Regions from separate parts of the Paenibacillus sp. B-A-8 genome, predicted to be linked through region 1. Evidence: riboswitches for the same ligand, from Rfam matches in the RefSeq annotation. Region 1 holds a riboswitch; each other region holds the start of a gene.
The links. Region 1 has a riboswitch for cobalamin ahead of ACN6MV_RS04765 (DUF4430 domain-containing protein). Riboswitches for the same ligand answer to the same signal wherever they lie in the genome.
Positions count from the first base shown of each region.

Region 1 (2,204 bases):
GAGACGGTAGCTCAGTAGATTACCGATCAAACTCACTTTATTCTTGGTATATTCTAACCCACTTGGATCTACACCAAAGGATGTGAGACCTAGAATAGCTTGTGCTGCACTTTCAGCACTATCTCCGTAACCTCCATGGCTATCCTGAGCTTTGGATAACCAAGATACGGCTTGTAGTCCTGCTGTGTAAGCTTCCGGATTACTCTTATGTGCCGATAGAGCGGTCAAAGCTATTGCTGTCATATCGGGCTCACTGGCGCCTGTAGTTAAGGCAAAGCCACCGTCTTGATTTTGCTTGGAAAGAATCTCAGCAAGAAGCTTATCCGTTGTCCATTTAGCATCTTTAGGAATATTATATTTCCCTGAGTCCAGTGCGAGCAAAGCATAAACCGGATTATTAAGCGTCTGTCCACTGATTTTGTCATGATTATAGATCTTCTCTATTAAGTTATAGCCAGGACTTGTTCCGCTTCCAGCAAAGCTGGTAGGATCGGCTCCTATTGCTCTTACTGCGAGTACGATTCTCGCGTAATCCGTTACGCTCGCGAAATTCCCCTCTGCATCTTTCACCTTTTTCTCAAGAGCTGCTCGATAACTTACTGGCAGCTTGTATCCCGCTTGAGCCAGTCCAATCGCTTGCCAATCCGACTGCACGCCACCCTTTAAAATAAATTCCGCAGCCGTATAGGTCGCATCCGCAACATTAATCCGTTCTACATTAGCAGCAGAATCGCCAGATGCTTCCTGCCCGGAGCTAACGCCCGCCTCCGCAAAGATGGTTCCTGCCGGAGCAAGAGATGTTCCAAGAATCGATATGACCATGAATACGGCCAGTCCAAGTACAAAAAACCTGGAGGAGAATATTTTCTTCATTGTTCAGCCTCTTTCTTTAAAGGAATGGATACTACACAAAATAAGAGCGCACAACATAAAGACCGCCCCTATGAAGGGCGGCCCGGGAAGATAACAAATCGAGGCTGGGGCGCGTGAACCTCTACGACCACACAGTCTATCTGTATATGTTCCACATTCTTACCCCACGAAGAATAGAAACGCTCACGAAAAAGGCAGGTCTCCTGGCTAATGCTTCATTGCCGCTCTTCACCTTCCCGTCCTAACTGCTGACAGTGGTTCATAGAAGAGACGCTCCGCATTTACAGTGGCGGGACCGCGCCGGAATTTTACACCGGACTTCCCTTTTAAGCAGACTCTGATTTAGGGGAGTCTGCACCTTTTCCAATATGTATTATCTTATTTTCATAATCATATCTATTAATACACAGCATGTCTATAGAAAAGCTTTGTATGAGCAACAAAAAAAGAACAGCAGAACCAAACCTTTCGGTATCGTCCTGCTGATCAGAAATTACTTTATTCGGCTGTTCCTTCCGGACTTGCAGTCGCTGAAGGTTCAGCACTTGAGTTAACACCCGTTGTATCCTTTGGAGCGGGATCTACGATCAACGTAAATCTACCAGCCTTGATCATGCTATGATCGACGATTGTCGCACCCGGCTCCATAGTAACCTCCACCTGATAGGAAGGTTGCTCACCTTCTGTAATAGCTGTCGCGGACGGCACAACTGTGCTGCCCTCTGCATCAGAGGAAGGTGTAGGAGATGGAGAGGCCTCGTCTGCAGTATTAGTAGCATCTACGCCTTCCGCCGTCCCCGCAGTCGTATCAGCGGCGTTCGTATCGCCAGATAAGTCTCCATCCGTTGACGGCACTGAACAAGTCCCAGTGCTAGCAGCAACCTTAAAGCTCTTATCCACTACATCGGATGAAGTCATTAAACTAATCTCCGTCGGATTAAATTGCACACAATCATCCGCGTTGGCAAACGTGAACACCAATACACTGCTTCCTTTATCTCCTTCGGTACCTAGATCCTTCAGGTATACGGAAGCCGGAGGAAGCATACTGCCTGCACTCTGAACAGGTGTCGGTGCAGGGGTTGTCCCAGGCAGGGCCGTCTTTGGATCTTCCGGACGCAGCATACTGAATACGATAATTGCGATAATCACCAGAATGCCAGTGATGGAACCGGAGATCAGGAGTCGAAATCGGCTGCGGCTGATCCAGCGCGCCAGCGGGGAAGCCAGCTGGGAGCGAGCCTCATTGTAGACATTTTGTAGAGCAGGCCGAGCTGTAGCGACATAGCTTTTACGAAATTCACGATTCTTGAATGCCTCGCGGTCACTGC
Region 1 covers NZ_CP183882.1:1,067,857-1,070,060, reverse strand. Annotated here, with positions in the region: gene ACN6MV_RS04765 (DUF4430 domain-containing protein) at 1-873, opposite strand, end outside; cobalamin riboswitch at 1,049-1,250, opposite strand; gene ACN6MV_RS04760 (hypothetical protein) at 1,372-2,204, opposite strand, start outside.

Region 2 (2,204 bases), 540 kb from region 1:
AGAAGCCAGCTTCGTCTGCGACGGTACGTCGGCCCGTTACTGTGCCGTGTGCCAGACCGAGTCGAACCAGATTCAGTGTATTAAAGGAAAGGTTGCCCTTTCCGGAGCAATGATTACGCCCAAAACGGTCACCGAGCACGCGGGTGCGGCAGCCCATTGTAGCAAATTCCGTATCAGGATCACTTGGATCATAATACTGCAAGTTGAGCGGAGCGTCCAGATTAGCGAAGTTCGGATATAGTCTGCGTGCAGAACATTCCGCTGCTTTTAGGAACAATTCATAGTTCGGATCACCTTGCTGTTGATTGACGCCTTGCTTGCATTTGAAGATTTGAATCGGGAACACAGGTGTCTCTCCGCTTCCAAGTCCGTTCATCGTTGCTGTTAGCAGGGAGCTGATCACAAGCTGACCTTCTGGTGAAGTACAAGTCCCGTAGTTAATGCTGGTAAACGGAATTTGCCCACCGGATCGGCTGGACATGGTATTCAGATTATGTACCATACTTTCAGCCGCTTGCAGGGTTTCAATTTCGGTTTCCTTTAGTGCAAAACGGAACGCTTTTGGATATAACTCCGCCAGATCGGTCCGGCTCATCGTAATCTCGCCCAAAGATTCATCAGCTTGTCCTTCTTCAAAATAATCCAGACCCTTGCGGAATAGCTTAGCGAAGGATTTGGTTACATAAGGGGCTAGATCATAGTCGAGCTTATTAGCGGATACACCGCCATATTGAGCATTTTGCTGGGATTGAAAAATGATTGCTACCAGTGACATAGCCGTCATTATGGAGTTTGGAGGACGAACACTGCCGTTGCCGGTGTTGAAGCCTTCGCGGAGAAGTTTATCAAACGGGATAAAAATACAGTTCGTCGTTCCGATCGCGTATTGATCCAGATCATGCACATAGACGACATTGTCATCAATGGCCTGCACTAGCTGCGGTGGCATCGTAAAGTTGCGGGCATACCATTTTGAATATTCACTGCCGAACTTGCTCATTTTACCGGAGAAACTCTCTCCGTTCAAATTGGCATTCTCGCGCAGTAAGTCCAAATCCCGACTGTCGATAATATCGCGCCCTAAATCAATGAGCTCTTCTAAAAGAACTTCTCGTGCATTTGTTGTACCGTTAAATTGTCTCTCCAACAACGTCATTGTATAGCTCTCCTCTCAGTCTATCGTCCTATCATTAAGAAGCCCGACCGCATAAGCGGCCGTATATTCATTCTGATCTCATAAAAAAAGCATCCCCTAGCGAGGATGGCAGAAAATGCCCGATGCGTTATGTAAATATCCACACGGATATTTGCGGTGGTCTCTCAGAAGATGACCGCATGCGGACACCGTTCCTGTTCCTCGCAGGCACTCATAGTTGGTGTCGTCGAAACAGGCAGGTCTCCTGGCTTCCGCAGGATCTCTCAGCGCCTTCCCAAGGGGTTCGTAACCCTCAGTGGCTTCTGCTGGGAGATCTGTCCGTCTTAAGCTTCTAAAAGCTTGTGAAGGACATCCGGTTACAGTGGCGGGACCGCAGCGGAATCTCACCGCACTTCCCTATTAAGCTCTAATTCAAATAAAGGATCAAAGCGCCTGTCTCCACTATATTTTGTTGTGATTAGATAAAAATAACCCAAGATGTTGTGTTTGTAAACAGTTTTTTAGAAAACCCAAGCGGGGAGCGGCTTCTTTAAAAGTACTCCACAAATGATCCACAGGCTGTCCATAAGTAATCCACAATTGATCCACAGGCAGATGGAAAATGATTCATAAATTGTCCGAAAAGATGCCACAAATAGTCCATAAATGTAGTGCAGACGACCCTAGAATTCATGTAAGAGAAAGTACTCGTGGAGAAAGCTGTATTTCGGAGTACTTGGCGGGAAAGAAGGGGCATAATAATGCGGGCATCATTTGTGGGAGAGCGGTGGAGTTGTTACAATAGATGGAGACACACTTTAAAATTCGAAGGAGGTATTCCCATGCCTATTGCTGAAGTAACCGTTATTCCGATTGGAACAGGCAGTACCAGCCTTAGCAGTTATGTTGCGGATATGCAGCGAGTGCTGCAGACGGTAGAAGGAATTACTTATGAGCTTACATCGATGGGTACAATCATTGAAGGACCTCTCTTACGCATATTTGCAGCGGTGGAAGCATTGCATGAGTCTCCTTTTGCCGCAGGTGCAGAACGTGTCTCAACCTCGCT
Region 2 covers NZ_CP183882.1:529,567-531,770, forward strand. Annotated here, with positions in the region: gene ACN6MV_RS02390 (anaerobic ribonucleoside triphosphate reductase) at 1-1,156, opposite strand, end outside; cobalamin riboswitch at 1,373-1,607, opposite strand; gene ACN6MV_RS02395 (MTH1187 family thiamine-binding protein) at 1,978-2,204, shown strand, end outside.
Region 2: linked by a shared signal. The riboswitch ahead of ACN6MV_RS02390 (anaerobic ribonucleoside triphosphate reductase) and the one ahead of ACN6MV_RS04765 (DUF4430 domain-containing protein) in region 1 are both predicted to bind cobalamin.

Region 3 (2,204 bases), 140 kb from region 1:
GGTAGCAGCGGCGGCAATGGATGAGAACAAAGAGAGCAGAAGAGCGGTAACAAGGGTCAATGATAAGAAGGATTTCTGGATTCGAGTAGTCATTGAATTCTCCTTTGTAAGATCATTTTTGAGGATGCTTAAACCTGACCTTTCCTCAAGCACTTTGGTACGTAGATGAACACTGGCACCTCCATTTTTTTGTTGTAAACGCTTACCAAATACCCTAACATAGAACATTTGTAGTGAGTACCTTACTAATTTGTGGTAAATTCATATGGAAATTAGTGATTTGAATTGATTCCAAAAGTCATGGAGGAATAACCAGTGAGCAGATTTCATTACATAGGCTCGTCTACAGAGCTTCCGTTAGGAGAAAGAGGCAGTGTACTGTCAGAAAAGACATATGATGAAGTGAAAAATTCACCAGAGTATAAGAAACAAAGAGAGGCTCTGCGCCTGCAAGGCATAATTCCTTTGGATGACATCGCAGATCTATCTCATTTAAGAGATGAGGACTGTCTTGTATATGACTCGGAAGAAGATGCAGCGGGTATTTTTATAGAGGAACTTGGGTATTGGAACGATGAGATTCGCAAGCACTTTCGAAGTCCGTTTGTGTATCGGATTTCACCGAATTGGGGCGGCTTCTCTGTATCCCCTAAGCTAAAAGATACTCTACCGGGATCGTATAACGCCTCACTCAAGTGTTGCCGGGAGTTATTTAAACTTATGACAGATATCGGAGTAGCTGGTACCGAGTTTGAGCTTTATACTTGCTGGGCAGAGGAGGAAGGGCACCCACGTAATAAAAAGTATGACCGAATCTTTGATTTGGCCTCTTTGTCACTGGAGGATGGTTTTGAACTGAGAGAAAAAGAGTATATTGTGGTTAAAATGGTTTGATATTCAATAGATTTATCTCCAACTACTTGTTATACAAAAAACAAATATTGCATGACAAAAGCATCTATATTAGATATGATGAAGCATGGAAAAATTAATATTAGCAATAGGTGCCAATTATGAATGTTTCGGAAATACAATCATAGATTGGTTAAATGGAAAGCGGGTGTGAATCCCGCGCGGTCCCGCCGCTGTGAAAGAGGAGTCCTTGCAAGGTACCACTGGGAAACTGGGAAGGTAGCAAGGGTGATGATACTTGAGCCAGAATATCAGCCTGTTTCTGATACACCGTTAAACTCTACGAGCGATAGAGAGGTGTTTGATATAGTATATGCCTGCTAATGTTGCGGTTCACTATCTTAAACCTCTTGACGTTATGTTGAGTGGTTTTTTTGTAGTGTTAAAAAGTTTATTCTGTTTTTTATCATAGGAAAAGAAGGGAAGGGTTATGGAAACATGAAGAAAAATAAGTTTTTAGCTTGGTTACTCATTGTAGCTGTATTTATCACGACGTTCTCTACAAGTGTAATCCCGGCTCATGCGAATGAAGCAATTGCCGATAGTGCAGTTGTAACAACAGAGGTTGATCAAGCTCTAGTAGAGCAGATTAATGCGTTAGTACAAGAGCCAGATACAGAGAAGCCTACGATTTTGATAGAAGGTATACAAGATAAACAGGAAGTATCCAGTAAAGATGTAAGCTTCAAAGTAGTGGTTACAGACAATGTCTACAAAGACATTATTCCAGTAGTAAAGCTGAACCAAGTCGTTCTGTCAGCTACTAATGGTGAGTACAAAGCATCTCTTAACCCGGGTAGTAACGTAATCGCAGTAACGGCTGTGGATGGCGCAGGAAACAAAGCAGATAATGTAACCTATCAGGTTACTTATAAAATCACTGCCAAAGAACAGTTAGATAAAAGCTTGGCCTACATCGTTAACACCGTAAAGAATCCGTCATTTGGAACAGGCAGCGGAGAATGGTCGATTCTTTCTCTAGCACGTGCGAACTACAAAGTACCTAACGGTTATTACAATCTCTATTACAACAATGTAGTTACGAAAATAAGTTCGATGATCAAAGAGGATGGAAAACTCGACGCTAACAAAAGCACAGAGAATTCCAGAGCGATTCTAGGCCTTACCTCTATCGGAAAAGATATCACGAATGTTGCAGGTCATGACCTAAGAAATGCACTCGCTGATTATCAATATATTCAGAAGCAAGGGAACAACGGTCCCATATTTGCTCTGATTGCACTAGATAGTTATAACTACGAAATTCCAGTATTATTCCCTGATCCTGATGA
Region 3 covers NZ_CP183882.1:927,529-929,732, forward strand. Annotated here, with positions in the region: gene ACN6MV_RS04150 (cellulase family glycosylhydrolase) at 1-93, opposite strand, end outside; gene ACN6MV_RS04155 (hypothetical protein) at 316-894, shown strand; cobalamin riboswitch at 986-1,187, shown strand; gene ACN6MV_RS04160 (S-layer homology domain-containing protein) at 1,351-2,204, shown strand, end outside.
Region 3: linked by a shared signal. The riboswitch ahead of ACN6MV_RS04160 (S-layer homology domain-containing protein) and the one ahead of ACN6MV_RS04765 (DUF4430 domain-containing protein) in region 1 are both predicted to bind cobalamin.

Region 4 (2,204 bases), 3.0 Mb from region 1:
AGAATAAGACGATCAAGTGGTACATGTACACTCAGCTTCTCGATTAGCTGCAGCTTAGCATCCAGATCCGAGCGCCAGATGTTGCGTCCGTCAATAATACCCGCTCCCAGCCACTTATCCTCAGGCCAGCCAAGGCGCTCAATCGATGCCAGATTCGTTCCGCCATCATGGACAAAATCAAGACCTAAACCTTGTACCGGAAGCTTTAACAATGCCTCCAATGGTTCAGCAGCTTCAAAGTAAGTCTGCAGAATAATATTTAATCCAGGCACGGATTCAGCAATTTCTGTGTAAATCGAGTTAAGTAATGATAGTTCTGACTCATTTATTCCTGTAACAATCGCTGGTTCATCGATTTGTACCCAGCTTACTCCTTCTTGCTTCAGTTCCTGCAATAGCTGAACGTAAACCGGAAGAAACCGAGCGGCAATCTTCGCAATATCCGCAGATGCAAAACCTTTTGACAGCTTAAGGAAGGTATAAAGGCCTAAAACCACAGGTTTCCCCTCAATTCCCGCTTGGGACTTGGCGAAACGGTATGCTTCCAGTGGTTTATTCTCCGTCAGGCGCGGCGTTTGTGCACCGATCTCTGGAACGATATAGTGATAGTTCGTGTTGAACCATTTCGTCATCTCGCAGGCGGTAGCCTCAGCGTTCCCTCTAGCCATCGCAAAATAAAGATCAAGCCCAATGTCGCCACCATCATACGCATAACGCGGAGGTACGATCCCGAACATTACAGCCGTATCCAACACATGATCGTAGAATGTAAAATCATTTACCGGAATTAACTCAATGCCTGCCTCCTGCTGAGTCTTCAAATGCTGAAGTTGAATGCCTGCCATTTCAGTACGGAACTCTTCCTCATTTATTTTACCTGCCCAGAAGGCTTCCAACGTTTTCTTCCACTCGCGGTTTTTTCCGATTCTTGGATAGCCAAGATTACTTACTTTTACTTTGTTCGTCACTTTGCAGCTCCCCTTCTCCATCTTCTTATTTTGGCTTGAAACCATAACATCCCTATAAAAAAGAGCGCCCTTCCCTAAAAAAGTCAAAGGGAAAGACGCCCATAATATACCTATGGTTCACGTCTAACACCTTCCTATCCTCCGTAGGTGAAGCAGTGCTGTTGAAACAGGCAGGTCTCCTGGCTAGCGGTGTCAGCATCCTTAGCAGTCTTCCCAGCAGTAGTAAATTGCCAGTGACGTATATTGCTATGGACTCTTCCGTTACAGTGGCGGGACCGCATCGGCTTCGAACCGAATTTCCCTATTAAGCCTACCGAATTACTAATTCCCGGCAAGCACCTGTCTCCGATATTATCAAGCTAAAACGCCTTCGGCGTCCTTTTATGGACGGTAAGCGTTTATGCGAGAGATATAAGGGTAAAGTGAACTTTTACTTTATCCTTATAATTAATAAACTGAGTGTCTTAATCTGATGTCATCATACGTGAAAGCCCCCGTCATCTGCAATAGATGACGGGGGCTTCTGTTATATCGATTCCTTATAACGGATTTAGAAAAACACGAAATATACTACAGCGGCAAGTATTATCCGGTATATAGCAAATGGTAAAAGCTTAATCCGGTTGATCAATTTCAGGAAGAATCGCATCGATAACAGCGCAAATACAAAAGCACTGATAAAGCCTGCAATGAAGAACGGCAGGGCATCGATGGTGAAATATTGCCAATTCTTCATCAGTGAGAGGAGACTGGCCCCTGCCATGATTGGAACAGCCATAATAAATGTGAAATCAGCAGCAGCACGATGACTCATACCAAGAAGGACACCACCGGAAATCGTCGACCCGGAACGTGAAAATCCTGGCCATAACGAGAAGCATTGGACAAGACCAACACCTAGTGCCTGCTTATATGTAATCTGATCGACACTCTCTGTTTGGATCTTCTTGGGTCCAAATAGATCCGCAATAATCATTAACACCGCACCAACTACTAGACCGATTAACACGGTAGATGTAGAGAATAAATGCTCATCAATATAATCATTAAACAGAACGCCCAGCACACCTGCCGGAACTAAACCTACAAGTACCTGTGTAAGCTTAAGATGTCCACCCTTTTCGAGCGGTGGTTGTTCCTCAGTTACAGGGTCCAACTGTTTACGACTGAAATGCTTTAAGCCCAACAGTTCAATGAACCTATTTCTAAAAATAACAACAACTGCTAAGATTGACC
Region 4 covers NZ_CP183882.1:5,002,547-5,004,750, forward strand. Annotated here, with positions in the region: gene metE (5-methyltetrahydropteroyltriglutamate--homocysteine S-methyltransferase) at 1-989, opposite strand, end outside; cobalamin riboswitch at 1,120-1,326, opposite strand; gene ACN6MV_RS22670 (undecaprenyl-diphosphate phosphatase) at 1,519-2,204, opposite strand, start outside.
Region 4: linked by a shared signal. The riboswitch ahead of metE (5-methyltetrahydropteroyltriglutamate--homocysteine S-methyltransferase) and the one ahead of ACN6MV_RS04765 (DUF4430 domain-containing protein) in region 1 are both predicted to bind cobalamin.